4 regions of the Desulfosarcina ovata subsp. ovata genome follow, and region 1 is predicted to be linked to each of the others. Evidence: riboswitches for the same ligand, from Rfam matches in the RefSeq annotation. Region 1 holds a riboswitch; each other region holds the start of a gene.
The links. Region 1 has a riboswitch for cobalamin ahead of GN112_RS14215 (sirohydrochlorin cobaltochelatase). Riboswitches for the same ligand answer to the same signal wherever they lie in the genome.
Positions count from the first base shown of each region.

Region 2: another riboswitch for cobalamin. It lies ahead of trpD (anthranilate phosphoribosyltransferase); the one in region 1 lies ahead of GN112_RS14215 (sirohydrochlorin cobaltochelatase).
Region 3: another riboswitch for cobalamin. It lies ahead of GN112_RS13750 (helix-turn-helix domain-containing protein); the one in region 1 lies ahead of GN112_RS14215 (sirohydrochlorin cobaltochelatase).
Region 4: another riboswitch for cobalamin. It lies ahead of GN112_RS28110 (hypothetical protein); the one in region 1 lies ahead of GN112_RS14215 (sirohydrochlorin cobaltochelatase).

Region 1 covers NZ_AP021879.1:3,212,971-3,221,137, reverse strand. The annotation lists gene GN112_RS14235 (CHAT domain-containing protein) at 1-2,179, shown strand, start outside; partial or broken gene GN112_RS34370 (hypothetical protein) at 2,348-2,536, opposite strand; gene GN112_RS14225 (hypothetical protein) at 2,877-3,182, shown strand; gene GN112_RS14220 (D-alanyl-D-alanine carboxypeptidase) at 3,979-5,208, shown strand; cobalamin riboswitch at 5,379-5,574, shown strand; gene GN112_RS14215 (sirohydrochlorin cobaltochelatase) at 5,819-6,805, shown strand; gene GN112_RS14210 (energy-coupling factor transporter transmembrane component T family protein) at 6,969-7,535, opposite strand; gene GN112_RS14205 (HI_1622 family ECF transport-associated protein) at 7,555-7,716, opposite strand; partial or broken gene cbiM (cobalt transporter CbiM) at 7,778-8,167, opposite strand, start outside.
Region 2 covers NZ_AP021879.1:3,728,136-3,736,302, reverse strand. The annotation lists gene GN112_RS33990 (mechanosensitive ion channel family protein) at 1-1,677, shown strand, start outside; gene GN112_RS16545 (alcohol dehydrogenase catalytic domain-containing protein) at 1,694-2,752, opposite strand; gene GN112_RS16540 (hypothetical protein) at 2,778-2,978, opposite strand; gene trpD (anthranilate phosphoribosyltransferase) at 2,989-4,101, opposite strand; cobalamin riboswitch at 4,288-4,501, opposite strand; gene GN112_RS16530 (class I SAM-dependent methyltransferase) at 4,543-5,463, opposite strand; gene GN112_RS16525 (hypothetical protein) at 5,607-5,756, opposite strand; gene GN112_RS16520 (Hsp20/alpha crystallin family protein) at 5,875-6,324, opposite strand; gene GN112_RS16515 (30S ribosomal protein S1) at 6,583-8,052, shown strand; gene trxB (thioredoxin-disulfide reductase) at 8,055-8,167, shown strand, end outside.
Region 3 covers NZ_AP021879.1:3,101,260-3,109,426, forward strand. The annotation lists gene GN112_RS13740 (hypothetical protein) at 1-975, shown strand, start outside; gene GN112_RS13745 (TonB-dependent receptor plug domain-containing protein) at 887-1,396, opposite strand; gene GN112_RS13750 (helix-turn-helix domain-containing protein) at 1,575-2,684, opposite strand; cobalamin riboswitch at 2,678-2,854, opposite strand; gene GN112_RS13755 (acyl-CoA dehydratase activase) at 2,904-3,662, opposite strand; gene GN112_RS13760 ((Fe-S)-binding protein) at 3,701-4,852, opposite strand; gene GN112_RS13765 (double-cubane-cluster-containing anaerobic reductase) at 4,833-6,110, opposite strand; gene GN112_RS13770 ((Fe-S)-binding protein) at 6,785-8,128, shown strand.
Region 4 covers NZ_AP021879.1:6,414,379-6,422,545, reverse strand. The annotation lists gene GN112_RS28140 (TolC family protein) at 1-261, opposite strand, end outside; gene GN112_RS28135 (ABC transporter permease) at 424-1,638, opposite strand; gene GN112_RS28130 (ABC transporter permease) at 1,635-2,849, opposite strand; gene GN112_RS28125 (ABC transporter ATP-binding protein) at 2,846-3,547, opposite strand; gene GN112_RS28120 (efflux RND transporter periplasmic adaptor subunit) at 3,584-4,807, opposite strand; gene GN112_RS28115 (hypothetical protein) at 4,836-5,120, opposite strand; gene GN112_RS28110 (hypothetical protein) at 5,129-5,362, opposite strand; cobalamin riboswitch at 5,704-5,904, opposite strand; gene GN112_RS28105 (TonB-dependent receptor) at 6,014-8,167, opposite strand.

The DNA.
Region 1 (8,167 bases):
AAGCCAAATTTTTTATGAGCAGGGACGTTTTGAAGACAGCAAAAAAATTGCCAATACTGTTATCAACATGTTTACCATGAATGATCTACCCAACCAATACTCTTCAGCCCCTGGATCCCTTGTATTAGCCTCATCACGCGAAGCATTATCCCGGGTCTTTATAGCGCAGGAAGACTATGCACAAGCCTTAGCACAGTATGACCTTATCCAAAAGGAAATGGCTGCCGATCCGAAAACCTATGAGCAGCTGTTTGAAGGTAGGGTTGATCGAGGAATGGCACTATTTTTCAATGGTTACATACAAGAAGCCCAGGATCAATTTTTATTAGCGTATGAAAAGGCCAAATTGCAATTTGGCAAAAACGATTATACCGTTTCAGAAGCCCAAGCTTTGTATGCATTAACTCTTTCAGCCAAAGGAAACGATGTAGAGGCCCTAAAAATTTTAGATCAATTTATGATGGATTTTATATCCCGCTACCGGGAACAATTAGGGGCCACCATAGGATACTATACCCGAAAAATTAGACTAGATCGGATTCTGGAAGGGTACGTAGAGCTATTATTTAGGACCGGTGATACCTTATCTGCAATTAAAGCGTTTGAGGCGGTCGATGCCATCCAGTGTCATTCAGTCGATCAGGCCTTGTCGCGAAGCGCTAATCGTTTTGCAATTGGGGATCCTGAATTGGTAGCCATCATCCGGCAAAAACAAGATTTGGAGATGAACATAACGGCTAACAAAAACCGGATTGCTGCATCAATGGGGATAGATGATATCAAGCACCGTGACAAGGTCATTAAAGAGCTTAAAACCAAGGGAGATGAATTAAGAGACGCTTTACATGTTTTGAACAAAGAAATTGCCTATCGATATCCGCAATATAATAAATTGACCTCACCGGGATCTGTTTCCTTAACGGATATCAAAAAAAAGCTTAAAAAAGACGAGGCGATTCTATCAATTTTCACAGGGCAGAAATCTACTTATGTCTGGGCATTTGGAAAAACTGGGGAAGTCGCCTTTGCCAGCATTCCCATTAGTTCTGAAGTTCTGGGGCGTGAGATTAGCCGGTTACGCAAATCGTTAACGCCTAACGATATTCGTACCGTTGAGGATATACCGACATTTGACACAGAATTGTCTTACAAACTTTACAGAAAACTATTGGCTCCCGTTAAACAGGGCTGGGAAAATTCACGTGTAATTATGGTAGCTGCTAATGCACCGATGGATCGCCTGCCCATTTCTCTTTTAATTTCGAAACCTGTCGGTTCAATTCAGCACAAATCCGATATTTGGTTTTCCGAATACAAAACCATTCCCTGGTTGGCCCGTACCCATGCCGTTTCGCAACTACCGTCAGTAGAGTCCATTCTTTATCTCAGAAATCGGAAATCCTCCAGCCAACCTGCTAACACATTCGCCGGGTTTGGTGATCCTTGGTTTTCACCTGATTCTGTTGAGGTGGATGATGGAGAAGTTGCCATCGCACAAAGGGGCCTGCATTTACGAGCGACGCCAGTTGCCAAGGGAGACAATCTTTCGTCATTCAGGCATTCAATGCTGCCCCGCCTTCCTGAAACTGCGGATGAAGTCAGGCAAATCGCTTTGGCCGTTGGTGCCGATCCCACCACTGACGTTTTCCTCGGGCTTGAAGCCACTGAAGCCCGTATTAAGAATATGGATCTAATGAATAAAAGAATAATCGTATTTGCGACTCATGGGCTAATGCCCGGCGACATTGACGGTTTAGGCCAGCCGGCATTGGCCTTAAGTCATCCATCATTGTTACATAACAAGGACGATGATGGCCTACTGACGATGGGTGAGATCATGTGGCTCAAGTTAAATGCCGACTGGGTTGTACTATCCGCATGCAATACCGCAGCTCCAAAGGGCAAAGGCAAGGAAATGCTCTCCGGGCTAGGGCAAGCTTTTTTCTATGCTGGTGCAAAATCTTTGCTTGCTACGAGCTGGCCAGTCGAAACCAACAGTGCAAAGGCTCTTACTACTGGACTTTTCAAATATATAGACCGAACTCCGAATATTTCCAAAGCAGAGGCACTTCGTCTGTCGCGTATCGCACTTATCGATGGCCCTGGCCAAGGGAAGTGTAGTTATGCCCACCCTATCTTTTGGGCACCGTTTATTCTTGCCGGTGATGGAGGGCTTTGAAAATTATTATCAGACAACTAAAAACCAAGTTTGGTTCCACCTGACCACTACAACCTATTTTTCGTTATGCAGGTTTATAAAGATTGCCATATATAGCCCCTCTGCTATTCCGCTTCTATCCGATAAAGATGTTAGGCCTTGTAGCCTTCGACCAAAGAAAACATGCGCTTATCCTGAAGCTGTTTTATTTTTGTAAATCCGGCTGCCGCGAGTCCGGCTTCGATTTCTCGGAATGTATACTCCTAAACTGACAGCAGGCACTTTTTTGGTTGTAAAGTGAACTCTGAGGAAGTTATGGACAATCCAATAAACGTTCAACACGCGTTGAAGACCGGTTTCTGATTTTGCATATATATTACGTTATTGTAATTTCTGAAGATATATATTACAGATATGTGATGGAATAATGCTGAACAATTGTGATCGAATACCAATAACTATATGAAATATTATCGTTATGTAATTTTGGCACAATGAATGCTTGAATGCGTAGTCAGCGTCGGAGGTTGCTCCTCCTCCAAATCATCCCCCTGGGGTAAGACCTCTTGGGGAGAGGTCTTGCCCACTTTATTTTGCTGAATGTGCCGCCTGCCACCTCCGGTATCCCTCATGGGCGCTGGCGTGCTGCTTTGTTGGAGGAAGTCCTTAAGGATCAGATCAAAAAATACGAAAACCACAAAATTAAAGGCGGTAGCAAATGCCAACTCAAATCTGCCCCCTTTGTGGGAAAAAAGCGAAATACGATAACCCGCCTGGTAATTCCGAAAAGTACAAATGTTTTTTGTGCCCGGTCGGCGGTAGTTTCGTCATCTCACTGATGGCAGAGGACCATCTCGCAAAATTTCCCATAATAGACAGAACGTATTATTCTGATAAAGCTAAGGACGCCAAAAAAGGAAAGGTCTTGATCATCCAATTTTGTGATGATGGACTTGAAGCACCGCTGATCCAGAGGTACGATGAGAAAGCAGAATGGTTTAGGCTCGGGGATGAAATTAATTGAACGTAATTGCGCCGGGCTTGTGTTCGTCTTCAAGACGCATCAAGGGTTGCATACCGGGAGTATGTGGCCGTTGATGCAACGCGGAAGACGGGCGCAAGAACAAGCAATTTCGTTTAATTAGGCGATTGGCGGATAAGAATATACCAGGATGCGCAGGATTTTTCATTCGTATTCAAGGCGGGCTTTTTTACGCATAGTGGGGCTATGTGTGGAAAAGCCCAACGCAGAAGACGGATGAAAAGACAAGCAGGCGGGTATATTCTTTGACAGAAATCGCCTTAATAAAATTCCCGATCCTTAGATAATCCATTTTGCGGGAGCACCTTTCCCTGGCATCACACAATCCCGCATGGGGTCGGAGTTAAACGCGGTCTATACTCCGTTGTGCTCCGACCCATTTTTTACCTGGCCCAGTCGTCAAGCGGATTTCATCGATCCCCACGCAAAACAGCCACCACCCGCCACTGCCAAAACTGCCAAAAGGTTTTGTCACCGGAAGCAAAACCCCCGCGCGCGTGGGGATGTGACGCGGCTTTATAGTTTTCGCCAATTCCGGCAAAAATCGGTGTTTCCACCGGGTTTATGATGATCACAGCAATTGTAATTATGCGGTTCAGGTTTGTACCAGCATGGCAATTCGATCAGTTCTTCGAAAAATTTAGTTCAGGTTATGATCAAAAAGTGCAACAAAACTGTAAGCAATTAGCCAGCCGATGAATAGTCAGCGATTCTTAGAAAAACAGCGGGAAAACAATGCTATTTTAAATGGATTGCTGTGAGGAAAAACGAGAGGCGTATGGGGAAGATGAAACAGTACGGGGCGCGGTGGGCTTGTCTGTCGATGGCGGCTGCAATACTGGCCGCTGCCACGTCGTGGGCCGCTGAAACACCCCCAGAGGCCGATTTTGTCCGGCGGCTGTCCGTCCTGGCGGGTCCCCGGGATGCCATCCTGGTCGCCGCGCCGGATGGCCGGATCATCGCCGCGGTCCATGAAGACCGTCCCCTGGTGCCGGCCTCGATTCTCAAGTTGCTGACGACCTTGACGGCCCTTGAGAAATTGGGTCCCGACTACCGTTTCAGGACCGAATTTTATCTGGATTCGCACAATAACCTGAAAATCAAGGGATACGGCGATCCCCTGTTGGTTTCCGAAACGATTGGAAAGATTGCCCGGCATCTGGCGACCCTCGTTCCAGCCGTCCATGACCTGGTTTTGGACGACGCCTTCTTTGCCAAATCGATCTACATCCCCGGACGCGGTACGTCCACGCAGCCTTACGATGCGCCCAACGGCGCCCTGTGTGTCAATTTCAATACGGTTGCCTTCAGAAAGGAAAACGGCGTCTGGGTCAGCGATGAGCGCCAGACCCCCTTGTTGCCATCGGTGATTCCCAAAATCGCCACCTCGGGTATCATCCGGGGCCGCATTACCCTGGCCGCCGACCGATCCGAAGCCCTGCACTATGCCGGAGGGCTTTTTCGTTATTTCCTCAATCAGGCCGGCGTGCGGGTTACCGGTACCGTCAGACCCGGCCGGGTCGATCCGGAATCGGATGTGTTGATGTGGTTGCACCGGTCCGACGCGACGCTGGATAAAGTGGTGAGCGAGCTCTTGAGGTTTTCCAACAATTTCATCGCCAATCAAATCCTTCTGGTCATGGGCGCGGAGATGGTGGGGCCGCCGGCAACCGTGGACAAGGGCCTGCAGGTGTTGAGAGGTTTTTACCGCGTTGATTTGGGAATTGAAACCGGGCGTGTCGTCGAGGCTTCGGGAATTTCCCGCGAAAACCGCGTTACCGCCCGGGCCATGCTGAAAATACTGCAGAACTATGAACCCTATCACGATTTGATACCCCGGAAAGGACGGCAGTTTTATAAAACCGGGCACTTGAAAGGGGTCCGGACACGGGCGGGCTTCTTGTCGGGCACCGACGGCGAACTGTACCGCTTCGTTGTCATGTGCAACACGCCGGGGAAAAACACGAACGCTGTTATGACGGCCATTGAACGACACTTTGAGCAGTAACCACTCATACCCGTGTTGGAAAGCGTCTCAATATGCTCGCCTAAGTTACATATGCTTACCCTGGTCGCCATCAGCGAAAGGATTGACAAAATAACATAACTCGAATATCTCATGTTTCTGGTTTGCTGCGGTCGGAGGAATGACACTCTGGACGTGGCCGCCGAATTTTTCATACGGTAATGTATTCAGGTGCGATACGCTTAATAGGGAACTCCGTTAAAATCGGAGGCGGATCTGCCGCTGTAATCCTGCCCGCTAACACCGGGAACGTCTTCAAGCATGAGGCCACTGTTTCAGGCTACTGAAATGGGAAGGCGCTTAAAGACGGGGGAAAGCCAGAAGACCTGCCAGAATGCATTGAGGGTGTTTAGGTGCCATAGGAAAGCCATAGCAGGACGAGGAACGTCCTACGAGCAGGCTAAACGCACTCTTCTACCGGCCATTGCTTCAGGAATTAAGTATGCCGGCAAATCAATATGTCCCTTCCATTGTGACATGGTTTCCACATGGGAACCATGATCATGTCAAGGCAGCCTGCCTCCGATACTTTTTCCCGAATCGCATTGGCATCTATTCTACATCAATCAACGTAACAAGGAGGAGATGTAAAATGAGAAAAAGTTTCATGGTTTGTTTGTTGGCAATGTTTCTGATGGCCTCAATGTCCATCCAAGCCCTGGCCTCCGGCGGCGGTCAACTGACCGAATCCAAAACCGCCATTATCCTGGCCAGTTTCGGTACCACCGTACCCGAGGCGGTGAGCGCCATCACCAATATTCAGGCAAAGGTCAAAAAAGCGTTTCCCGGCGTTCCGGTGAAGGTTACCTTTACGTCCAACATCATCCGCTCGGTATGGAAAGAGCGGCAGGCCGACGCAAAGACGTGGCTTGGCAAGGGCATCCCCGAGGAAATTCTCTACGTCAGGAACATTATCGCCACCTTTGGTGACCTGCGGGAAGAGGGGTACACGGACATCATCGTGCAGCCCACGCATATGTTCTTCATGGAACAGTCCCATGATCTGACGTCCTACGTCAATGCCATGCGCTCCATTCGCACAATGAAGCAAAAGTGGATGCCTTTTCACAAAATCGCCATGGGCCGCCCGGCATTGGGTACCGTGGGGCCGCAATACGACTATCATGAAGATGTGGAGAAAGCCATCAAGACCCTGGCCGACGATTTTGCCATGGCCAAGAAGAACAAGGCCACCCTGGTGTACATGGGCCACGGCAACGAGCACTGGTCAACGGGCATTTATAGCGAAACCGCCAAGGCCATGCGCGAGATGTATCCCGCCGTGAAAACGATCATCGGCTCCGTGGAAGGCTATCCGTCGATAGATGATGTGCTTAAATGTCTCTCCCGCACCAAGGGCGACAAGGTCATACTCAAGCCATTCATGATCGTGGCAGGAGATCATGCGACCAACGACATGGCCAGTGAAGAAGACGATTCCTGGAAAACCTTGATCGAGGAACAGGGATTGAAAGTCATGCCGGTTTTGAAAGGCCTGGGTTCCAATGACGCCTTTGCCGGAATTTTTGTCGAACATATCCGGGATGCCGCCAAGGATGCGGGCATTGCGCTGAAGTAAGCGCAAGCGCCTGTTCTGCAGAAATAAAAACGGCTCGATAGTCTGGCGGGAAGGGGTGCCCGCGCGATACTTTCGAGCCGTTTTGTTTGTCTATCACTGGCCACCGTAGCGCATAGCGGCAGTTGCGCGCAACTGCCTGAAACTCAAGTTCCTGCAACGTCAATTAAAATAGTGTCGGCGCCAGCCATTCCATTCCTCCCAGCAAAATCAGGGTTAAAAAGAGACAACCGGACCCGATCCGGTCCGTCCGGGAAAAAGAGAATTGATGAATACAATAGAACTTCCCTTTGAATCCCCGGCACAGCATGGACTGGTAGACCCGATCCGCCCTTGCCAGGGCGCGGACCAGCAGCATGCCGAACAGATAGGCATAGGTTTTATAGGTATTTATATTGGATTTGAGGGTGATGCGGGCCGCCAGGAGCAGACCTTCCCGGGTGCATGCCACCGGTCCCAGAAAAAACGCGATGGTTCCCTCGAAGGTAATGGGCAGCACCAGAAAAAGCACGATGTTGAAAATGTTAACAACGGTCAGCCGCCTGGCGACTTCCATCCGGGGAAGCCGGGATATCCACACCAGAATGACGGACATGGCCAGTCCGCTGACCAGGGTGGGAAACTTCAGGGACAGCGCCAAAAGGAATGAAAACAGCGTAGCAAAAACAATCCGCAACCGTGGATCGAGCCGGTGGAGCAGAGAGACTCCCTGAGCAAAGGATTCACTCAACATCGGCGTCTTTACCCGTGATTCAGGCTTTTTTTCGCCGATAATTGAAATAGGTCCCAATGCCCACCAGAACGAAGATATAACCAATGCCGCCGGCGATATCCTTAACGTTTGACCCGGTATTCTCTTTTACCGACAGTTTGCGGATAATGCGACGCAGCTTATTATCCAGGGACTTTTCCACGATCGCCTGAATTTCCTGTGCGCTAAGACCCGAAACCATTTGCGAATCAGCAGGTGCGGTTTTAGCCGCTTCGGTTGACGGTAACGCCGTCGGGGCGTCGCGTATCCTTTGCCGGGAAGGCGGCTGCCACCTCCTCCAGGGGGATAACGACCTTTTTGAGAAATCCAATACAGAATGCAGTGATAATGCCCTCGATGATCATTACGGGAAGGTGGGCGGTCACCACCAGGGCGGCGACTTCAAAAAAGCTCTCTTCCGTAAAAAGCAGGGAAAGTGCGACCATAAGTGACGTCAGAAGCACCGAAAGTGCCCCGCAGGCAAAGGCCCCGACAATGGCGAGTCCGGTGTCCTTCTGCACCAGCCGACCGAACAGGTATTAGCACAACACGGCCGGGCCGGCCACATTCAGGGTGTTTACTCCGAGAACGGTAATCCCCCCGAACTGAAAAAG
Region 2 (8,167 bases), 520 kb from region 1:
GCCGGCGTCAAACGCCTTCTCGTTTTTCAGAAGGATTATTTCTCCAGAATCGCGTGGGCGATAGGCCTGCAGGTGGTGCTTCTCGTGGTTGTTGCCGTTGGCATCCGCCGATCGGGCGTGATTCTTGAAGGCATCGATGCGCTGCGCTTCATGCGCCGCAACCCCTATGCGGTGGGGAGCCTGATTTCCGCCATCGCTCTCTGGAACGCATACCAGCCCATGCCCGTTGCGTGGGAACTGGTGTTGACGGCGATGATCCTGTTCACCACCGCGCGCCTGGTGGGAAGTATTACCGCCGTCCGCCGCCGGGTGATGATGATGTATCTTTTGGCCGCCGTTTTGCTGGTCACCCGCATCTTCATCGGCATCGGACTGCCCATGCCGCTTTTCCGGCTCTACCTGCTGGCCACCACCATTGGCGTCGGCAGCCTTTGCATCCGGTTTATCCTGCGCCCCGTCACGGCCAGACGGACACGCGGATACACGGCATTGTTAACCCTGGCCTCCCTGGCCTGCCTGGCGATCGCCATATTTGAGATCACCGGTTACAGTGCGCTCTCCCGGCATATTTTTCAGTCATCAATGGCGACCATTTTCATTGTTGTGCTGGCCCGGCTGATCATGCTGCTGATTCGCGGACTCCTGGAATCGGCATTCCGCAGCCCGGCCGTCCAGCAAATTCCCTTTCTTCCGGCGCATACGACAAAGATCATCGATCGTATCACCAAAGGGTTCAGCCTGATTGTTTTGCTTTTCTGTGTGGGGGTGGTGCTTCAGACCTGGCGGGTCTTCACCAGCCCGGTGGAGCCGATTTCCCGGCTTCTGGCGTTTGGCGTGACCGTTGGCCAAAACCGGATTACCATTGGGCTGGTACTGGCCGCAGGCGCCTGCCTGTACGGCGCCCTGCTGTCGTCCCGCCTGATTCAGATGTTTTTGATGCGTGATGTGTTTGCGCGCAAAAAACTGGATCCGGGCATCGGTCTTTCCATCTCCCGCCTGCTTCACTACACCATTGTGCTGGTGGGGGTCATGCTTGCCCTGGCCACTCTCGGGTTCGAACTGACCAATCTGACCATCATCGCCTCGGCGCTCAGTGTCGGCATCGGCTTCGGCCTCCAGACCATCGTGAACAATTTTGTCTGCGGACTGATCCTGCTTTTCGAGCGTCCGGTCAAGGTCGGTGACATCATTCAGCTGGGCAACCAGTGGGCCACGATCCGTGACATCGGTTTGCGGGCAACCATTATCCAGACCTTCGACCGTTCCGACATCGTCGTGCCCAACAGTGATCTGATTACCAACCAGCTGACCAACTGGACCCTGGATGATCGCAACATGCGCATCATTCTTACCGTTGGCGTGGCTTACGGATCGGACGTGCCCCTGGTGCTGAAAACCCTGAAGCACTGCACCGCGGAAAACCCACGGATTCTCAATGATCCGTCGCCGCTGATCTATTTTATGGATTTCGGGGACAGTTCATTGAATTTTCAGATCCGCGTCTGGATCGATGACATCGATTACATGAACGATGTGCGCAGCGAGTTGAATCAGGCCATCGACCGCCGTTTCCGCGAACTGGGCGTCGAGGTCCCCTTTCCCCAGCGGGATCTGCACCTGCGCAGTGTGGCCCCAGCAGCGGCGCCGGTTCTGGACTCCGTCCGGGGGGACCCCTGAATCCGATCACTGCGGATCATTTTCGCTGGAACAGGCGGTTCGCATCGGTCTTGCCGGCAACGGCGGCCTCGGTTTTCGGTGGGGGCGGGGCGGCGCTGCGTCGGCCGGTCTTGCCGGTAAAATCCAAAATGACCTTGAACCCATCGCCGGCCAGCACGCGGGGCAGCTGCCGGCTGAGCTGTTCCGGCGGGACGATGGCCTCGACCAGATGCTCCAAGGCCGGCTGGTGACGGGCGATCAGCCCCAATGCGGCCACCATATTCTGCCGGGTCAGGCCGTAGGCGCCGAATAGGGCTGCTTCGCGGTAGTGCAGCAGGTTGATCAGGTTGCTTTCAATGGTCTGGTTTTTTTTCAGACCGCTGAAAAAGGAGAGGCGGCCGCCCTTGGCCAGCTTGGTGACCGCCTGGCTGAAGGCGATGGGGTCGGGGCAGGCGTTGATCGCCGCATCGAATTCGCTCTCGTGGGTTTCCCGCAGGGCGGTGATCTGCGTGGCACCCAGAAATGCACCGGCCCTGGCGATTTTCCGGGCGTTTTTTTCAATTACCAGGGGGATTGCGCCTTGTGTCTTTGCTACCAGGGCGGCAATCAGGCCGACGGTGCCGCCACCGAAGACCACCACCCGTTCTCCCGGCTGTAGGTTGAGCGCCGTCAGGGCGTTGTGGACACAGCCCACCGGTTCGGCGAAACAGGCCTGGTGCGGGGTGATCGTGTCCGGTACCGGAATCAGGCTCTCGGTGGGGGCCAGCAGGGTCCGGCTGAAGCCGCCATCAAAATGAAAACCCATGATCTGCATGGATTCGCAGAGATTCTCGCGGCCGCTGGTGCAGTACCGGCAGCGGCCGCAGATCCGGCCAGGCCAGACGGTAAACCGTTGGCCATGCTCGTCCTCGGCCAGCACTTCGTGGCCGGGAACCCGGGGAAAGATCAGATCGCGGTGGCCCTCATGCCACATTTTGGCATCGGTCCGGCAGATGCCGCAGTAGCGCACGGCGAGCCGGGTCATGCCGCTCTCGACGGCCGGTTGGTCCGCCGGCTGAGTCTCGATTTGCTCCAGGCCGGTCAGCACGATTTTCATGGTTGAATTTCCCTTTCCCATGGTTTCAAAGCGGTGTTTCCGTCAGGGTCAGTCGAAAGATGACGGCTTCGGGAAATCCGTGCGCCCGGGCCGCTGCCAGATGGACCTTGACGGTTTCCAGCATTGCCATGGGAAAAACGCTGGCTTTGTCCAGCCCCACGGCCGTGCAATCGTCGTCCTTGACGCGCAGATATCGGCTGCCGGTTTTGATGACGAGCAGTTCCATGGCGGTTCTCCTAATTGATGGCGTTTTGCAGCCGACGCAGCCTGGCCAGTCCCTCCTCCGGTTGCCGGTTCTGGGTGGTGACCCAGTTTTCCAGGGTGGCGTATGCGTTGCCGCTGTCGATGGTGGCGCCGGCCAGGGCCATGCCGGTGGGGATGGTGTCCACCTTGCCGGCGACCTTCAGAATCAGGGCCGTGTTGAGTTCCAGGGCCTGTCGGCGGGTGCTGGTGCCGTTTTCCTGCCCCCGGATCAGGGCCACGAAGCGCCTGGATTCCCGCGCCAGATCCTTCTCCGGTGCCAGGTCGGCCGGGTTGTGATCGGCCAGGCCCAGTTCGGACGGCTGCAGGCGAAACGTGTCGACGGTGCCATCCTCGCCCAGCTGCGCACACCAGGTGGTGCCGCAGACCGACGCCTCGTCCATGCCCTTGTTGGTGCCGTCTACCGCCCCGTGGAACACCAGGGCCTGCTGGTAGCCGATGGCTTTCATGACCCGGACCACCGGGTCGATCATTTCCCGGGCGTAGACACCGCGAATACCAAACCGGGGCATGGCCGGGTTGGCCAGGGAGGCGGCGATGTTCAGGGTCGAGCCGAAATGGATCTGGGAGAGAATGCGGCCCAGGGCCATGGGGTGAATGGTCGGGCTCATGCCATTGAACAGGCCGATGCCGGCATCCTTGATGCTGCGGGCCACCAGGTCGGCATCGCAGGCCACATCCACGCCCAGCGCTTCGGCCATATCCACCGTGCCGCAGACGGAGGTGATTGCCCGGGCGCCGTGGCGGGCCATGGGCACGCCGGCTGCCGCGGCCACGATGGCGGCGGCGGTGCTGATATTGAAGGTCTTGTAGCTGTCCATACCGGTGCCGCTGTTCTCGACGACGGGCATGCCCGTATCGGGGGTCACCTTGACCGTGTCCAGGTCGAAAATGGCCTCCCAGGCGCCGGCGACTTCCGCTTCGGTCTCGCCCTTGGCGCGCAGGGCCGCCAGAAATGCCCCCTGCTGCATGGCCGTAGTGTTGTCATTCAGGATAACGGTGAAGGCTTCGCGGGCCTCGTCGCGGGTGAGGTCCGTCTTGTCGATGAGGCGGGTGATCAATGCGCCGAAGGTTTTGTCCGTACTCATGGTCGGTTAACTCCGTGATATGGAAATATCGGATGGGCCGGACAGGAGGCAGGATATTGCGATATACGGCGCTGCACAATAAAAAAACCGCGGCAGCCGATGCCAGTATCCTTTCGCCTGAACGACCAGACGAAAACGATACGGACAGCTTCCAGCGGTATCCGTTTCCGGCAGGCATCGATGATGCCGCCGGGCAGTGCACAGGCAGGCTTTCTGGCTTACGGGCGTCGAGCGTTTCCCTACTGGCCGCGCCTTCCCGTCGACACCCGGTCGGCAGTGGCGTTTTTGCGGCGGTCGTTCCCGATTACAGCAACGGCTGGTATGCGATGGGCTCTCACCATCTTTCCTTTTAACGGGCGTTCGAAGCGCCGGCGCCCGCACCTGTCAGTTACGATTTTCTTACCCCGAAAGCAGGGCGCTTGTCAATTTTTCCGTGTCCGCTTACACCGTGATGCGCCAGCAGCGATGGATGGTCTTGCGCTTGTTCCGGTAGTCTTCCGGGATGGTCTGGGCCGTGATTTCTTCTACTGCAGCGGCCTTGATCCGGTCCATGCAAAGGGTGAAATCCTGGTGGTTGGTGGAGAAGAAGAGCGTGGCCTTGGGCCGCATCAGGTCGATCACCGCCGAAAGGAGGCGGGGATGGTCGCGTGCGATGTCGAAGGATTCGTTGCGCACTTTGGTGGTGGAATAGGAGGGGGGATCCACCACGGCAAGATCGAACTGTTTTCCCTCCCGGTGTGCTTTTTTCAGATAGTCGAAGGTGTGGGCATGGACCAGCCGATTGTTTTTCGGATCGATTTCGTTCAGCTTCAGATTCTCCCCGGCCCACTGGATGACACTCTCCGAGCGGTCCACGGAGACGGTGCTGCGGGCGCCGCCTTTGGCCGCGTAGCAGGAAAACGACGCCGTATAACAGTACAGATTGAGAAAATCCTTGCCTGCGGCCATCTGGCGAACCATCTGCCGGGTGTCGCGATGGTCGGAAAAAAGGCCCGTATCCACATAGTCGTACGGATTGACCAGAAATTTGAAATCCCGTTCGTGCAGAACGATCTTTTTATCCGTATAGTCGATGCGTTCGTAGCGTTTGCCCTCCTGGCGGCCGGCCCAGCGCTGTTTCAGGTGCAGCCGTTCGGCGGGCACGTTCAGGGTGTCGGCCACTGCCCGGCCCATCAGGAGCAGCCATTCGGGTACCGACTGGCGCCGCATGTACTCGCCGATCACCAGGTGGCCGCCGTACCAGTCCACCACGGCACGAATTTCAGGAATGTCCCAGTCGTAGAGGCGGAACACATCGATCTGCTGCCGTGAGAACCGTTTGGAAAGGTGCTTGAAACGCTTCTTGACGCGGTTGGCCAGCATTGCTGCCTGCCGATGGAAATGTTCGGAAATTCTGGGAGTATCATTCATGGTTGGGGTAAAATCGAAAACTCCAATAAAACGCCCCGTGGACGAGTTTTTCCGTCGCCGGGGCGTGGGTTGTTTTTTCAGTGCACCGTTTCAGGTCAGGCAGACCCGCATATGTTGCAGTTGGTCAGGCAGCGTTCATATTTTGCGTCACGATCACGGGTGGGTTCGCTGGAACTGGACCAGTACTGCATGATGCACTGGCTGATGCATTCTTTTTCGTTGGGTACGATATTTCTATTTTTCATGGTGCCGCTCCATTTGTAGGATTTCCAGATGGGGCTTTATGCAAAGCCGGGCCGTCCGAATAACCAAACAATAAGCACGAACCATGAAATTTGAATACCGATCGCCGAATAAATCCATTTACTCGATATCCACAGAAATCTGTCTGGGCGGATCGGCCGCAGGTCGGGGCATTTCGATGATCAGGACGCCGTTTTTGAACGTTGCCTTGATATCTGCGGGCGCGATCATGGCATGCAGGCTGAAGGTCCGGTAAAATTTACCGCAGATGCGTTCACGGCGATAATAGTTGGTCGTCTGGCATTCCGGATCCTCGGACCGCTTACCGCTGATGGTCATGACGTTGTTCTTGACCTCCACGGTGACATCTTCCTTTTTCACACCGGGCAGGTCGACGGCAACGAAAAAGCCGCTGTCGTTTTCATAGATATCGGTATGGGGCGTCCAGGCACAGGAGGGTAGCGTTTCGCCGTCAGCCAGCTGTTGGGGGAACGAATCTTCAAAAAGTTTGTTAATACGATCCTGAAGGGTGGCGATATCGCCAAACGGGTCCCACTTGATGATGGCCATGACGTTCCTCGCGATTTGGGTGGATGGGCGCCAGCCGGATCGTTTGCGACCGGCGCCGGCCGGTTTGGGGCCTCGCGGTCGATGGGCAATGGCTGGTGTTGAGAAAAGCATAGCCATCCGGAGATGCTTGTCAAGCCCCGATGCGCCGGGGGCGGTATGGCCGGCGGCGCAAGAATTCGCCATAAGCGACAATTGGCTTGCAAAAGCGGTTAAATTTTGGTGAAGTTGCCCCACATTTTATGAACTGGGAGAACAATCATGAACGACGATTTTGAAAACGCATCACCGGAACCGGAAGTGGACGCGGAAGAGAGTTTTGCCGAACTGTTTGAATCCTACAGCACCGGCATGAATGAAAACATTCAGGTGGGCGACCGGATCCGGGGGCGCATTATCTCCATTGGTGGCAGCAACGTGTTTGTCGACACGGGCACCAAGGTTGACGGGGTGGTGGAAAAAAACGAGCTGCTTGACGACGACGGGCAGCTGTCCGTTGCCGAGGGCGACGAGTTGGATCTGTATGTGGTCGCCGCCGACGAAAGTGAAATCCGCCTCTCCAAAGCCATTTCCGGGATCGGCGGGCTCAATATGCTCAAGGACGCCTGGACCGAGCGCATTCCGGTGGAGGGCAAGGTGGTCGCCGCGATCAAGGGTGGGTTTCATGTGGAGATGATCAAGCGGCGGGCCTTTTGCCCCATCAGCCAGATGGACGTTGCCTATGTGGAAGACCCCAGTGTTTATGTGGGGCAGACATTGACCTTCCTGATCAAGCGGTTTGAGGAGTCGGGGCGCAATATCGTCGTTTCGCGGCGGGAGATCCTGCAAAAGGAGCTGGACGAAAGTCGCAAGGCGTTCATGGCCGAACTGCAGCCCGATGCTCTGCTGGAAGGCAGCGTGGTGCGGATCGTCCCCTTTGGCGCCTTCGTGAGCCTGGCCCCCGGCGTGGAAGGACTGGTGCACATCAGTGAGCTGAGTTGGTCCCGGCTGGATACCCCCGATCAGGCGGTCACGGTGGGCGATCGACTGCAGGTCAAGGTGCTGGGCATCAAAGCCGGGGAGAAGCCGGGAACCCAGAAGATCGCGCTTTCGGTGAAGCAGGCCATGGGCGATCCCTGGGCCGACGCCCAGCAGCGTGTTCCGGTGGGGGCCAAGATGCTGGGCAAAGTGACCCGATGCGCCAATTTCGGTGCTTTTGTGGAACTTTTCCCCGGCATTGAAGGGTTGGTTCACATCAGCGAGATGAGTTACACCCGCCGGGTGATGCGTCCCGAAGAGATTGTCTCCCCCGGGGACGAAATCATGGTGATGGTCAAGGCGTTCGACCTTGACCGCAAGCGGATTTCACTTAGTATAAAGGATGCGGAAGGCGATCCCTGGGCCGATGTCCAGGAAACGTTCAAACCGGGTAAGACCGTGCAGGGGCGGGTCGAGAAGAAAGAAGGATTCGGTATCTTCGTGAACCTGGCACCGGGTATTACCGGTCTTTTGCCCAAATCGAAAATCGCCGCATCGGACAATGCGGCGCAAATTGAGGCCCTTAAACCGGGTGCGGCGATCACCGTAACCGTTGACAGCATTAACGTGGCGGAACGCAAAATTTCTCTCGGTGCCGGTGGCGGCACCGACGACCAGGGATGGCAGGAATTTTCCGGTGGATCGTCGGATACCTTGGGGTCGCTGGGGGATCAGTTGAAGGAAGCCCTTTCCCGGAAGAAAAACGGAGGTTGATCATGGCAGGTAGTGATGAACTTTACGATCTGGTCATTATCGGCGGGGGGCCCGGCGGCCTCTCCGCAGCCATTTACGCCATGCGGGCGGCGTTGAAAACCGCACTGGTGGAAAA
Region 3 (8,167 bases), 110 kb from region 1:
AGCTTATTGTGTCCGTCATTTGAGATTGCCAATCGGACCTTGTCTTCTGTTGGCATCGACATGGATATTAAAACGATCCGGCGGTTGTGTATGCACATGGGCAATCGCTCCATGGAGAATCGGCATCGGATAACATTATCGGAAAATGACCATGTAACCGGCCGCGTTTTGTTCGTGTGCATTGATGGTGGCCGCCTTCGTGAACGCCGGACCAAAAAGGGGCGGTTGGCTTCCCATCAAAAACGGAGAGGATATTATTCCGACTGGCGGGAGCCGACACAAATCGTTATTCAATGGCTCGACGCCCAGGCAAATCCGATCAAGGAAATTGCCCCGCTTTACGATGCCACGATGGCCGACATCAACGGTGCGTTTGAATTATTGGAAGATTATCTTCGTCAAATCGGCGTTGACCAGGCCGACGGAGTAATTTTCTGCGCGGATGGCGATCGCAGATATTGGAAACGATTTTCCTCACTGGCAGAAAAGCTTGAAGCCAAGACGTGTTTCCAAGTGATCGACTATACCCATGCCAAACAGAATTTGCATATTGTCGCGGATCATCTTCCCAAAACCCTTGAAGCCAAAGAGCGAACGGCGATTCTCAAGAATTGGAAGGACCTGTTATGGCAAGGAAATTTGATGGAAATCCGAAATCAGATTCGTCAGTACATCACGTATCCGTCGAAGCTAAAGAAAGCATTGAACAAGTTCAACAATTACTTTGTGAAAAATCTCCGCCGCATGCAGTATGCGGCCTTTCGGTTATTAAATCTGCCGACCGGCAGCGGTTGTGTTGAAAGCGCGATACGTCGCGTGATCAATCTTCGGTTGAAAGCGCCGGGTATTTTTTGGAAGCGTGAGACCGCTGAGGTCATGCTTTTTCTCAGGAGCACATTACTTTGCGGGCGTTGGGATAATATGCTGGAACACTTGCTACAACTGAATCGAGGAACATTTGAAGCTTGCCCCTAAATGGGATTGCACCCACTCTTTCCACGTTGTTAAAATCAATGTCCGTAAACAACACCTTGTCACTGGGGACGCCGTCTATATAGATGGTTACAGGGTTCTTAAATGTATATCTGCTGCTGCCCAATCCTCTGAAACTAATGTCTCTAATGCCGTTGTTGTCGTTTGCCTTAAGGTTGGGAACTAAATTCAGGAGATCCGATAGGGTCGTTATATTGGCATCCTCAAGATCTATTGCCGTAAATACGCTTATGGATGCGGGAATTTCTTGAATTTTCTCCTCATGTTTATTTGCCGTAACCGTTATTTCATCAAGGCGATAGCTTTCATTCTCATCGGCATTCACCTCCTTTGTGAGTATTGAAAATGCCAAGCTTACAGAAAGAATGCAAAGTATACTGAGCTTAATCGATTGAAAAGTCACAGATTCCTCCTTGGTGCCGGTTTGAAGACTGATGGGGCAGCTCCAATCCTCATTGCCCATGATGATGGTAAGTTAGTTGCGTTTATTGTTTTAAACCGGTTGGTTATAGACAATCGTGGAGGTATCTATAGGCATAAAAAAAAAGGAGGGCTACCATACAGGTCCATTTTTTTTGTCATCATCGTTCATTTTGACGATACCGGCTGGGAGGCATGCCAAAATGTTCCCTGAACGCTTTTGCAAAATGGCTGGAGTTTGAATAGCCAAGGGAATAGGCAATTTGAGTCAAGCTCAAATTTTTATTCTGAACCATCCTTTTGGCCTTTTCTATACGCTTGAATCGAAGATATTCCGTAGGTGTTGTGCCGTAGAACAGATTGAAATCATGATACAATTTTGTACGAGAGACACCTATTGCCTTAGATAGTTCAATTATATTCGGAGGGGATTGAAGGTTTTTTACCAACAATTCCCCTGCGTAATGTATTCTGTCAATGTCACAGGATTTTAATCGAGCGGTCTTTTCTTGTTTGCGTATGCTCGGGTTAAGCTGGTCAAGCTTGCACGCAATCAACTCCATTGCCTTGGCCTCGATAAAAATTCGATGGCCTGCCCCTTGATAAGGGCAATGAATGATTTGTTGCAAGATCATGTGCATAGAAGGGGTGATACTATCCGTGCAATCAAACGGTTCGCTTATACTCCCATTGTCTCTTAAAGGGACTTTTAAGTTAATGAGGATATTGTACAACTCCTCTTCCATCAAGGCACCTAAGGAATAGGGATCTATCAATACGACAATGTTATTTATCCGGGTTCCGGGCATGTCTTCAAAAAAGCCTTCGCGGCTTGGAAAATAGAAAAATCCGCTTTCCCTATTCTTAAAGACCAAACTTTTTTTTAAGCAATACAGATCTAATTTTGTAGTTCCGGAAAGCCAGAAACTGAAACCGTATGTGGGGCAATCACCGCCGTGCTCGATTTTAACCTTATGAAATATATTATAATTATTAATAAATACGTGAATTCCACTTTTGAAGTGATACGCCTTCATCGTCCCTTCACCGAGACATTGTGAAATTCTCAGGCATTGCTCAACGCAGCCTTTTCCCATAGTTTGGGAATCAAGGGGATCATCTTGCGATATTTCCGTTTTTTTTTCGGCCTCACATTTCTGCATATAAAAAATAAAAAATCCCTGAATCGCAAACAGGTTACGATCCAGGGATATCCCTTTTTTATCCAGATAGATCCTGAGTAACCGGCATTGCCATACACGGTTGCTCAACGTTTTATCAGGTAGGTCTTCTGACTCTCAGATCATCCTCATGCTGCGCCTTCCCGTTATATCAACAGTGGCATTGTGCAGCATTTGTCACCGATCACAGCGGCGGGCCCGTTTCCGAATCGCACGGAATTCCCTATTAAGCCAACGGCACCAGATAAATTTTGATTTTCCGACTACATAACAAGAAGCGAAAAGTCAAGCGTATTTGCTCTTCTTTTACTATGCCGTCTCCTTGGCCAGCAGTGCCGCACCCAGCGCACCCACCCGTTGGGGATCGTCCGGCAGCCGAATGGTGCGCCCCAGCTTTTCTTCCAGCAGTTTGTGCATACAAGGGTTGTTGGCCACGCCGCCGGTAAAGGCGATATCCCCTTCCGTGGAAACACGGTTGATCATGCCGGCTGCCCGGCGGATGACGCTGGCGTGCAATCCCCGGGCAATCTCCCGGCGGTTCTCCCCCTTGGCAATCAGGGAGGTCACTTCGGATTCGGCAAAAACCGTGCACATGCTGGAGATGTTGAGGCCCTTTTCCGCCAGCAGCGCTTCGCGGCCGAAATCGTCGATGGCAAATCCCAGGGTGCGGGCCATGATCTCCAGAAATTTTCCGGTGCCGGCGGCACAGCGGTCGTTCATCTCGAATTTCTTCACCCGGCCGTTATCCAGCATGGCAATGGCTTTGCTGTCCTGCCCACCGATGTCGATAACCGCTCGAACGTCGGGAAACAGCGCACGGGCGCCCCGGGCGTGGGCCTTGATTTCCGTCACTGTTGACGCATCAAAGGATATCTCGAACAGGTTGCGGCCATAGCCGGTGGCCATGATGCGGTCGAAAGCCACTCCCGCGATCATTTTCTTGGCCTCGGCCATGGGGTCGAAACCGGTGTCGGCCTGGTGGCTCTCTAAAATTTCATCGGCCTCATCGACCACCACCAGTTCGATGGTGCGCGATCCGATGTCGATACCTGCAAACCGTTTCGCCATTGCGATTCATACTCCTGTGGTCTGAAAAGGACGCATGGTCAGCTAGGATTCCTGCCCGCCCGCTGGGTGGCGGCGGCAAGACTCTTTTTAAAGCGCCGCTTGAGTATCAGACGGTTGATGTAGGTCAGCGGACTGCCGGCCCCCCGCATACTCCCGTTGAGCGCCTTTTCAGGAAAAAAAAGCACGTCGGCGAGATGCACGGTCGGGGTCTTGCGATTTAAAAACCCGGCGCAACCGGCACAATACGTGACCAGCTTGCGGCCTTGCGCTTCCCGGCTGCGGATTCGCCTCCAGTTCCGGGCCAGTTCCGGACGCATGAACCCCACACTGCCGCCTTCGCCACAGCAGAGGGTGCGGCCACGGCGATGTTTCATCTCAGTCACGGTGAGTCCCATTCGCCTCAGGATGGTACGCACGCTGTCCTGAACGGCGGATTCCCTGCGAAGCGGGCAGGGATCGTGGATGGCCAGTTCGCCATCCCCTCGGGCAGCGGCGGGAAGTTCTCCCCGGCTTAAAATTTCATAGACGGTTTCCACCGCCAACCCGTTGCCGTACTGCTTAAAAATTTTGTGGCAATTGGGGCAGGCAGTCAGCACCCTTCGGACGCCGTTGGAGCGCAGGTAGTCCCGCATTTCAGCAAACATCCGATCGAAATGGCCCTGCCGGCCAAGATCATGACTGGGTTTGGTGCAGCAGTCGAAAACGATGCCCAGCGCCGGGATGCTGCGCTGCAGGTGGGCGAATAGCCGCCAGGTGGATTCCGGACGGGTTCCGGGTAAGGTACAGCCGGGGAAAAAAACGGTATCACATCCGTCGGGAAGCCCATAGTAGGAGAAGAGCGCTGACGAGCCCCGCTTCTCATAGGCCAGTATGGTGCGATAGGAGGCGAAGTTGCCATTTTCATGAATCACGGCCTCCCGCCGGATGGCGAGAAAAAGCTCCCCCGGATCCAGCTTTTCCGGACAGACGGCGCCACAAAGGCCGCAGAGACTGCATTCAAAGGCCAGTTGCTGATTCGCCGGATCGGAGAAGTCGTATTTCTCGATAATCGCCTTTGGTGTCCCGTAATGCTGCAGAAAGGCGCAGCCGGCCTGGCACGCCCCGCAATCCGTGCATGTCGAACCGATACGATCGATCGTTTGCCTGAGTGGCGTGGAGTACTTGTCCATCCTATCGGAGTTGTTCGACAAAGGCCTCCACCCGCGTTTTCAGCTGGCCGACATCTTCCATGCTGTAGTCGGTTTCAATACGCAGACAGGGGATCTGCTTCTCTTCCAGGGCCGTCTCGACAGGAATAGATTCCATCAGGTAGGGCTGGCAGAACTGCAGGCCGTAATGAATCACGCCATCGGCGCGGTAATCGGCCACCATTTGCTCGATATGCGCCAGCCGGTCCGGATTGGGCGTGAAAATGGCACAGTCAACCATGAAATAGCGGTCCACAATGGCATCGATCATCTCTTCCACCGTCTCGCCGGATTCATCGGTCAGGTTGCGGGTGCCGCGTTCGCCCACACAGGACTCCTCGCCGACGATCACCGCGCCGGCGGTTTCGACGATCATGGGCAGTTTCCAGTTGGGCACCGCCTGGGGGCAGCCGGAAACCAGGATACGGGGGGTTTTTTCCGCAAATACGCCCTGTTTGGATTCGATCCGTTTTTCCAGTTCATCGCAGATCTTGTTCACCGAATCGGTAAATCGTTCCGGATTGTCATAAAAGAACACCTGGTTGGCCAGAAGGGCATCCAGGCCCGAGATCGGGGCCGGGTCGGCCCTGCGAAGGGTGAAAAGCCGATGCAGGGCCGCGCGCTTGGCATTGACCGTCTGGATGGCTGTTTTCAGGGACCCGGCGGTCACGGCGACACCCGTGAGATCTTCAACCGCCGCCTTGAATCGCTGATATTCGGCCTTGAGCAGCGCCTTACCGTTTTCGGACTTGACCTGCGGCAGGTCCATCACATAGAGGTTGTCAACCATGCCGCCCAGGGTCTCATAGGACTTTTTCTTGCCATCGCAGGTGTTTTCGCCCACGATCATGTCGGCACTCTCCAGATACGGGCAGACTTTGCCGACCTTGAACCCGAAGGACGACTTGATCAATGCGCAGGTGTTGCGCGGCAACAGCCGTTCCACATCCTCGGTGGCGAAATCGGCACCGGAACAGAGACCGACCAGGGTGGCATTGGCCGCCAGCACGATCTCCTCGGGAACAAAGACGCAGTAAGAACCGATAATCTTGCGACCGATAGCCTTCTCGTCCATCAGTTCCTTAATGCGCAGGCCGTGGACTTCGCTCATCACAAAATCGAAATAGCCCATTCCCTCGGGCCGATTCTCCTGTGCCAGGTAGATATCCTGATAGGCCTGGCCCAACACATTCAGGAGCATATCGTGGGCTTCGAGATCAAGGCCCAAGTCGGTCCACATGGCATTATAATTTTCACTCATTTTGTCTCCTCGTCAACACCGCACTGGATTGCGGGTTGTCCGTATTCGATGATTTTACCCTTTTAAATTTGGTTGTTCAAACGCCATTGTCGGACAGGCAAAACCGCCTGTCAGGGTTCCGACCGGAATCAATTTCGGCAGCCTGTTTTTCTCTCGCCCGCTTCGCTCGAGCACGCAGAGAAGGGTTGATTAACTGCAATTAGAGGGCACCACAAGATTAGTCAAACAGTTTATATCTATTCGTCCAGCCGTACTTATCGGCATTATTAATTTGACATTTCCCGGCACTTGAGAGAATGGATGACCATTAACCAACCTACGATATAAAGGTTTACCCATGCTTCGGCTTTTCGGTTTTACATGACGGTGCTCAGGTTTGCTGCCCGGGTCGGTATGCACTGGATAAGACTGAAAGGCTGCATTTCTGCGCGACATCCCGTTAATTGAAGATGCTGTTCGACACCACTGATCCGTTGTGACCAGCCGTTTGGCACGCCCGACACGTCACCCGTATGGGGTTGTCGGTCGGCGTTGTCCCGATACTTTCGTCCCATGGATGTCAACCCCTGCCCGGCGATTCGACCGGGGCAAGGATGGGTATGGGAAACGGATTTGACCGTCATCAGCCTGGATACCATTAGATAGATCTAAGGATGCCCAAGAGAGGAGTGACCATGAGTAACGCCGAAGCCACGATAAAAATCAAAAACAATCGAAAGAGCACGTTTATTGAAAAGGTAAAAGAGATTCTCCCGGAAGGCGGCAACCTGAACCTGTGCCTCACCTGCGGCGCCTGCGCGTCGGGATGCCCGGCGACGGGCCTGGAGAACATGGATCCGCGTAAATTCCTGCGCATGGCAGCCCTGGGCCTGGACGACGAAATCACCGGCCATCCCTGGGTTTGGATGTGTTCCCTGTGCCAACGCTGTGTTTATGTCTGTCCCATGTCCATCAATATTCCGGCCTTGGTTAACGAAGCCCGAATGCTCTGGCCGCGGGAGGAGCGCCCCAAGGGGATCCTGGCCTCCTGTGACATGGCTCTGCGCAACGACAGCTGCAGTGCCATGGGCTCACCGCCCGACGATTTCATCTTTGTCGTTGAGGATGTTTGCGAGGAAGTCAAATCCGACCAGCCGGGTTGGGAAAATCTTGAAGCGCCAATGGACAAGGAAGGCGCCGAGTTTTTTCTTACCCAGAACTCCCGTGAGCCGGTCACCGAACCCGAAGAGATGGCACCACTATGGAAAATCCTGCATCTGGCCGGGGTCGACTGGACCTATGGCAGCACCGGATGGGGCGGCGAGAACTACTGCATGTTCCTGGCCGACGACAAGAACTGGAAAGCAACTACGGAGCTATCAATCCGCAAGGCGGAATCGTTAGGGTGTAAAATTTACCTCAACACCGAGTGCGGACATGCGACCTATGCGGTTTGGATGGGCGTCCAGCGCCACAAAATAAAGACCGATCTGGAGATCGCACCGATCGTTCCCTACTATGCCCGCTGGATTCGTGAGGGCAGGCTCAAACCCAGCAGCGACTGGAACAAGGACATGAAAATTAAATTCACCTGCCAGGATCCCTGCCAGCAGGTGCGTAAGAGCTTTGGCGATCCCCTGGCCGAAGACCTGCGTTTCGTGATTAAAGCCTGCGTCGGCGAAGAAAATTTCGTGGACATGACCCCCAACCGGTCCAACAACTTCTGCTGCGGCGGTGGGGGTGGATACCTGCAATCGGGATATAACGAAGCCAGACACCAGTATGGCAAAATCAAATTCGATCAGGTCATGGCCACCGGTGCCAAGTACGTCATCACCCCCTGCCACAACTGCCATGCCCAGATTCATGACCTGAACGATCATTTCAACGGCGGCTATCACACGATTCACCTGTGGTCCCTACTGGCCCTATCCCTGGGCGCCCTGGCCGATACCGAAAGGGTGTACCTGGGCGAGGATCTTCAGGAAGTCTGGCTGCCCGGCGAGCCAGGCACGCCCAATCCCTTTGAAGGGAGATAAAACAAAACGGTAAATACCCGGAAATAAGCGGGACCGTTG
Region 4 (8,167 bases), 3.2 Mb from region 1:
TGTCAGCAGGATGGCATCGGTGGTGGTGAGCGTCAAGGGAAGCGACACTGTGAGAGACGGCGACGGGGGTGGAGAGACAGGTAAGGGTGCGTCATCGGTTTGCATGGTCACGCAAGTGTCCGCAGGAAAAACCGGACCGTCGACGGTTCGGTCAATGCCGCTTTCCACAACGGCGCATGACGACATGGTGAGACACCCCCCCAGCACCCCGACGAACAGGAGCGGGCGAAATGAGAAAATCGATTTGGATAGAGGTTTCATAGGTGAATAGATTTTCTTTGGATCCTGTTTGAGAAATCTGGATCAGGCCCGCTAACAAGGCGGAAAGGGCCTCAAAAGCGGCGCATATAAGTAATATTCGAGCATTTTGAGACACTTTCCAACGCCGTTAGCGGGCCTTAGACGGGTTTATCAAACAGGATCTTACAGTTTCAAGGCCACGACCGGGCTTAGTCGTGACGCTTTGATGGCCGGATAAACCCCGCATGCAAACCCCAGGAAAATGGAAGCGCCCACGGCCAGAAAAGCCGCCGGCCAGGGGATCAGCGTGGGCCCCCAGCCGGCCGCATGGGTGATCCAGATGCCCACAAGGCCCAGTATGAACCCGCTCACGGCGCCTGCCAGCGCCAGGATGACGGCCTCGAAAACAAACTGCCACAATACGTCCCCGGCCTTTGCCCCCAACGCGCGCCGAAGACCGATTTCCGAACGTCGTTCCCTTACGGCCATGAGCATGACGGCCAGAATCCCCACGCCGCCCACCACCCAACTCAAGGCGGCCACGGTGACGATCAACAGGGTCAACGAACGGGCCGTCTCCTTATGCAGGCGGATGAGGTCCAGTTGGTTGTAAACGGAGAAGTCATCGGCCCGGTTACCCAAACGATGCCGCTGACGCAAAACGGTTTTGATCTCCTCTTCGGCCACGTGCAAGGGGACGCCATCGGCGGCTTGGGCAAATATGGTGTCCAGATAATCGACGTTCACCAGACGTCGCATGGCCGTGGCCAGGGGCACAAAGACCCTGTCGTCCATGTCGGTACCGTTGAAGTCGGCCCCTTTGGGAGCGGTGCGTCCGATGCTGCGAAACGGCTGCCGTCCGAGACGAACGGCTTCACCCACCCCTGTTGCGCCCCCAAAGGTGTTGCCGGCGGCCGTCGGGGCAAAGACCGCCACGCGCCGCCGGGATCGCTCTTCGGCTGCGCCGTAGAGACGACCCGCTTCCGGCACCAGGCGGCAAATGGAAAAACCGTCGGGCGCCAGGCCCACGAGGGTGGTTTTGACCGTGTTGCCTTTGTAGCGCAGGATGATGGATCGCCGGATGGAACCGGCCGCCTTGCTCACGGATGGGCACCGGGCCGCAATGGCGCTGACATCGCTCTGTTTGAGGGTCTTTGCCGCTTGGATGCGTCTGACGGTGCCTCCGCTTTTGCGTGTCTGATCGTTGGTTACCACGATCAGATTCGTGCCCATGGCTTCGATTCTCTCGATGACCTTTCTTTCGGCCCCCATACCGACGGCAATCATGATGATCACCGAGGCGACACCGATCACGATACCGGACAGACTCAACGCCGTTCTCAGCCGGTGTCCGGCCAAAACCTCAACGGACAATGCCGAATTGGCCAGCCAGTTCACCGAATGGCCTCCACCGGATCCAGATTGGCCGCCCGGCGGGCCGGCTGCAAGCTAAACACAAGGGCCACGCCCACGGAGAAGACGCCACCCAACACAAAGGACAAGACGGAAGGCGCAACCGGGATTTGGGTAAACCGGGCAATTATCCAGGCCGTCAGCATGCCAAGGCACCACCCCAAAACCAGGCCCAGGCCGTTTACGGCGACGGCTTCCATCAAAAACTGCACCAGTATGTCCCGGCGGGCGGCACCCAGGGCCTTGCGCAAGCCGATTTCCGCCTTCCGCTCCGCCACCGAAATGAGCATGATGTTCATCAGTACCAGGCCGCCCACCAGAAAAGAGAGGCCACACAGGGCAATCAGAAGCCGGGATACGGTTTCGGAAACCCCTTCGAATCGCTTGACCAGACTGTTGGTGGAAAAAACCGTGAAAACCGATTCGATGGCGGGATCGATGTTATGCCGTTGATAGAGCAACGCCTCGATGGATCGGGCCGTTGCGTCCAGATCGTAATCCGCGTTTACCTTGACCCGGATATTGCTGATGTGCTGCTGGTTGAAAAGCCGTCTCATCCCGGTACTGAAGGGAATGACGATCCGCCGGTCCCGGTCATGCCCGGTTCCGGTGATGCCCCGTGACGCCAGGACCCCCTTGACCTTGAACCAGACGTTGCCGATCAGGATTTCAGTCCCGATGGGATCGGCGTCACCGAAAAGTTCCACTTTGGGCGTGGTGCCCAAAACACAGACCCGGGACAATTTATCCACGTCCGTTTGCGTGATGGGCGCGCCGGACGCCACGGGCCAATCCCAAACGAAATGCCAGTTGGCCTCGACCGCGTCCACGTTGGTTGTGGTCTGGACCGCGCCCGCCTTGACCGGTTGGCTGTACCGCGACGTTGAGGCCGAAATCCCCTCCAACCCCTCGATCTGGTCGGCAATGGCCTTTGCGTCTGCCATTTTCAGTTTGGCTTCCGCTGATTTCCCGCCGACAGCCTGGCTCATTTTACCGTGGGCGGGAACGATCAGAATGGCCCGGGCGCCGAAGCGTTCCGCTTTCTGCGCCACCTCCCGCTTTGTACCGGCGCTGATAAAAAGGATGACGGTCAGGGCACCGATACCCACGATGGTCCCCAGCGCCATCAGAAATGTTCGGGTTTTGTTTGACATCAAGGCCGTCATTCCCTCCCTGAAGAGTCGCCCTATTCTCATGATCGTTCTCCTCTCGCATGAAGACCTCGCTGATCCGAAACGATCCTGCCATCTTCAATCACCACGACTCTTCCCGACTCCTTGGCTACCTCCGAATCATGGGTGACCATGATGACCGTCCGCCCATCGCGGTTGAGTTTCTTGAAAATGTCGAGGATTTCTCTGCCGCTCTGTTTGTCGAGGTTGCCGGTGGGTTCGTCCGCCAATAGGATAGAGGGCTCATTGATCAGGGCCCGGGCAATGGCCACCCGTTGCTGCTGCCCGCCCGAAAGTTCCCCCGGCTTGGCAGCCAGTTTGTTTTCCAGCCCCACCGAAGAAAGCGCGGCCGTGCCCTTTTCAAGGGCGTCGGATGGATATTCCGGTGCATAGATCAACGGCAACAAAACGTTCTTGATGACGCTTAAGCGGGGCAGAAGATGGAATTGCTGAAATACGAAGCCCAAAACTTCATTGCGCACTTTGGAAAGGGCTGTGTCATCCAGGGTCGATACGTCGCGTTCCGCCAAGAGGTAATGGCCCTCGGTGGGATGATCCAGACATCCCAAAATGTTCAGAAGCGTGGACTTGCCCGAACCGGAGGTCCCCATGATGGCCACATATTCCCCGGCGTCGATGGACAGATCGACCCCTGACAGGGCCCGCATTTCCTGCGGCGGGACACCGTATAATTTACTGATTCCTTCCAACCTGATCATCATCGCTCCTTCTATAGGGTTTAAGGAAATGTGGCTATATTACTTGATATCCGTTGGGGGTGAGAGAAGCACCACCTCCCCTTCCGAAAGCCCTGACAGGATTTCCACCCGTGTGTCATCCTGCCAGCCGGTAGTTACCGAGACGTCTTCTATCCGGTCGCCCTTGCGCCGCCAAACCACGTTTTGACCGGCACGGTGTTTAACGGCACCGACGGGGAGGACCAGAACATTTTCCTTGTTCGCCACCATGATGGTCACGGTGGCGGTCATCTGGGGACGAAGCAATCCGTCGTATGGCGTGTCGATGCTGATAATGCAATCATAGGTAACCACATCGTTTTGAATCACCGCTTGCGGATAAATGGCGGTCACCCGACCATGAAATTCCTTGCCCGGAAATGCGTCAACGCTGAAAAAACCTTTTTGGCCCACCTTGACCCGCCCGATGTCCACCTCGTCCACATAGGCATCCAGTTGAAGACGCTTCAAATCCACAATGGTGACAAAGGTGGGGGCACTGAGCCCCGCAGCGACGGTTTCGCCCTCACGGGTTGAAACAGAGCCCACCACACCGCTCAAAGGGGCGTGGATAGCAGCGTAGGATAACTTCACCAGGGCGTTTTTAAGCGATGCCTGCGTGCGGCGCAATTCTGCAGCCAACTGCTTCAACCCCTCATCAAAGTTGGTATTGGCCAGTTGGAGTTTCCTTTGGGCCACCTCGTATTGAGCACGGGCCGCCTTAAAGTCACTGGACGTCTCCTCCCAGTCTTCATTGGAGATGAGGGCTTTTTTAAGGAGTTGGTCATCGCGGCTCAATTTGCAGCGAACGAATTCAAGTTTCGCTTTGCGTTCCGCCAGTTCAGCTTCCTTCTGAGCAATTTCTTGCGGGCCTTCCCGCTTGAGCGCCTCCAGTCTGGCCTCAACGAGAGCGACCTCGGCCTCTTTTTCGGCCGTTGTCGCCTCCAAATCCTCTTTTTCGATCTCGGCAATGATCTGCCCTTTGCCCACGGTATCGCCTACGTTCACATAAAGCTTATCCAATCTCCCCGATATCCGGGCCCCCACATTGACCTCTGCCCCGACCTGGGGCATGACTTTGCCCGTGGCCAGAATCGTGTGAACCACATTTTCCAGGGAGACCCTTGCGGTGGCCGGCCCATTGCGTGTCTTCTTGGGCGCGGCCTTCCAGGGTTGCCAAATCCATAAAACCGTCATCAATACGATGACGCATGCCATCAAAACCCAGCGAAGCTTCTTTTTCATTTCCAACACCCGCGACGTTTATAGGTCATCATATCCCTTTTCTTTTCACTGCCGCCCGCGGCGGATTCCCCAGGCAAACAATCCCGGCACCAGCACGACAAACAAAAGCCGCCGCCCACTGGATGCCCGACGATGTCAAAACGCTGGTATCCGCCTGGCTGTTCATAATTCCCGGCAGGGAGATAATATTGAGCACCAACTGGTTGAACAAGAGATTGTTGCAGGTATGGTGGCAGCATGCAACGCCTTTTTCGATCACGTTGAGCGCATATTCCGCGGCCAGCCGGTTGACGGTTTGCTCAGGAGAATTCATGGCTTCTCTTATTCGGTTTCGTTGCCGGTAATGCCGGCCACCAGGGCGCCCAACGCCTTGGCCATCGCCTCGGGCAAGGGGACGGCGGATATGTCCATGAGCGCGATGTCGCTCCTGCCGCTCAACCGCGCGGTGACGGAGGCGCAGGTGGCGTCCAGTAAGGATGCATAAGTTGAAGTCACATCCTCGATTTCTTCCGCAACTCTTCCGGCGGCCACCACCATCGTGTCTATAGCATTCAAGATAATGTTTTTGGGCGGCGTTATCGGTCGTCGCAGTATTACAATACGACTTCCTCCCTCTGGCCTTGCCAAAAACATTATCTTAAACACTGATATGGTTCGGAAACCGTCTCTTCAGCACCATCGGTATTCTCTCCAAACGCAGGAGAAACACATAACATCAACCCCGCGACAACCCATCGGACGCCCCTTTGCAGCTTCATGAAACAACCTCCCATAGATAAATGTAAGCCGGTTCGTCCGAGGAAAACAAAAATCCCCGGACCGATCAACGATTCGATCCGGGGATGTCCCTTTTTTATCCTCAAGATCCTGGCGTGCGTACTTCCACCCCGGAAGTATACGCCTTAATATCTCAGGCAGGTCTTCTGACTTCCCCTCCCCGACCGCGGCCTTCCCATCCCATTGGAACAGTGGCGCATGAAAGCGTTCGGGTTCCGGCGTATTTCCTGCCGGCAAGGGGTTACAGCAGTGGGCCTGTCCCCGATTTTCACGGGGTTCCCTATTAAGCTTCGCAGAGCACCTGAAATTTACTTCTCATATTGCACTTGTTTTCATCCGTCAAGCATAAAGACAATAGCACCTTATTCCTCAATTTCTGTCGAAAAAACAGGAAATTGAGAAAAGGCACATGATTGCGGGTTTCCCGCGTTAGAACTTATAGGCTACGCCGATACCGACATATCGGCCGTCCTGGGGATAGAAACCCGAACCCGTGGTAAGACGTGAATGGGCCTTGCCAGTCGCATTCACCATCCGATTCCATTCCTTGTCAAAGAGATTGGTACCACTCAGATAGCATTGAAATCCTTTATAATCCCAGGTGATCTTGGCATCCAGAAAATCAGCGGCAGACATTTCAAGATTGTTGTTATAGTCTTCATACTGCTTGCCAAAGCCTCGAAGATCCAAGGCGATGGTCAAAGATCCATACTTGGTATCTTTAAAAGGATAAAAATCCAGGCCGGCGGTATATTCGTACTCAGGCACATAATTCACGGTTTTACCGGAAAGATCGCTCACCGATGTGCTGGAGGCATCCGGCGTTGCATAGGCCTTGGCCGTGCCTTCGTCCCATTCGGCATCGATTGTGGTAAAACTGAGCCTGTAACCAATCCATTGTCTTGGACGCCCATCGATCTCAACTTCAACACCTTTGTGGATACTGGTGCCGGCATTGCGACGGCCCTGAAAAGAGGTGCCTTCATAGTAAGATACGATTTTATCGTCTACAACGGTGTAGTACAGGATCAGGCTGTAGTTGAAAGCCTTGGACATCTGGTGCTTCCAGCCGGCCTCAATGGTATCGTAGGTTTCCGGGTCCAAGTCCTCTGGCCGGGTATACGCATTGTCGTAAGACATATTAGAACTGTAATATCCCATGGGCAGATAGTATTTGGAATGGTTCCAAGTGATAAAAAGGTTGGCATTGTCAAGAATGTTCACCGAGGGGGAGATACTCCAGTCAATATCGCTGTCATAGTCCACACTGATGGATTGGGGCACCCGGTTGGTCAGGTCGTAGGAAACGTAATTGTAACGCAGGCCTGACTGAAGCTTGAAAATATTCCAGCTCAATTCATGGTTAAAGTTGGCTCCGAACATCTTTTTCTCAGCGTCTATATCCGCAGCCGCCTCTGAATCATCATTGTTTCCTTCTGTATCATAGGGATAAACTCGGTCCTGCTCAAAATCGCTGTACCGGTAATCCAGACCAAAGGTCAACGTATTTGACACGCTTTGCCCGCTGAACACCTTTCCCACGCTGGCCTTGAAATCATAAAGGTTTTCAACCCGATCGTCTTCGTAGTTGTCGTCAAGTTTTGTTGAATCGTTCAGATATTTGTTGTAGCTAAGATCCTGATGATCCCGGCTGAAACCAACAGAGGAGTTGATCAGCAGATCGTTCTTGTCATAGTCAAGCGTCAAAATGGTGTTGAAAAGATCCTCATCAGATTCATTGGGCAGCATTTCATAGCCGCTGCCGTCCTCCTTGGTATTGGCGGAGACCACGGTGGGGTCCCTTTCCACCTGCCATTCGGCAAGCCCGATGGGGTATTTGTTGAACGACTCGTTATACCCGGTGATCCAGTCAATCCGGCCGCCGTCAAACTGCCATCCCACCCGGCCATCAATATTTTTGATGTCCCGGTCATCGTTTCGGTAACCGTCAGATTTTTCGGCAAAGGCTGACAGGTCATAATCAAATTGCTCCTGTTTTACCGAAATAGCGGCATCTCCCTTTCTGGTATTCCATGATCCGTATTCAGCCGAAACATGGCCGCTAAGCGATTTTCCAGATTGGGTTCCTTTTCTGGTGGTGATCAGGATCACCCCCCTGCCTGCATTGGGCCCGTATTTTGCCGTGGACGGAGATTTGATCACCTCTATCTTTTCAATGCTATCCAGAGGAATACTGTCTATCTTGCTGTAGCCGTATACCCCCACATTGATGGGACGCCCGTCCACATAGATCTGGGGCCCTCCTGACATTCCTGATCTGGTTCCGCGGATACTGAAATAGGTCTGGGAGCTTGATTTCTGGTTAACGACCCCGGGAATGGATGAAATCAATTCGGCGGTGTTGCCCAACCCTGAATTCTCGATATCCTTTCTGTTGATCACATGGATCGACGCATTGGTATCAAGCAGTTTTGTTTTCTGCCCGGAACCGGTTACGATGAGGGTTTCAAGAACCGTGGTTTCCTCCTCAGGCGCCCCAGAACCCGCCCATACATTTGACCAGAGTATACAGCTTGCCATCACCACACTTAAAAATAACTTGACGTTTGTTCCGGTTTTCAT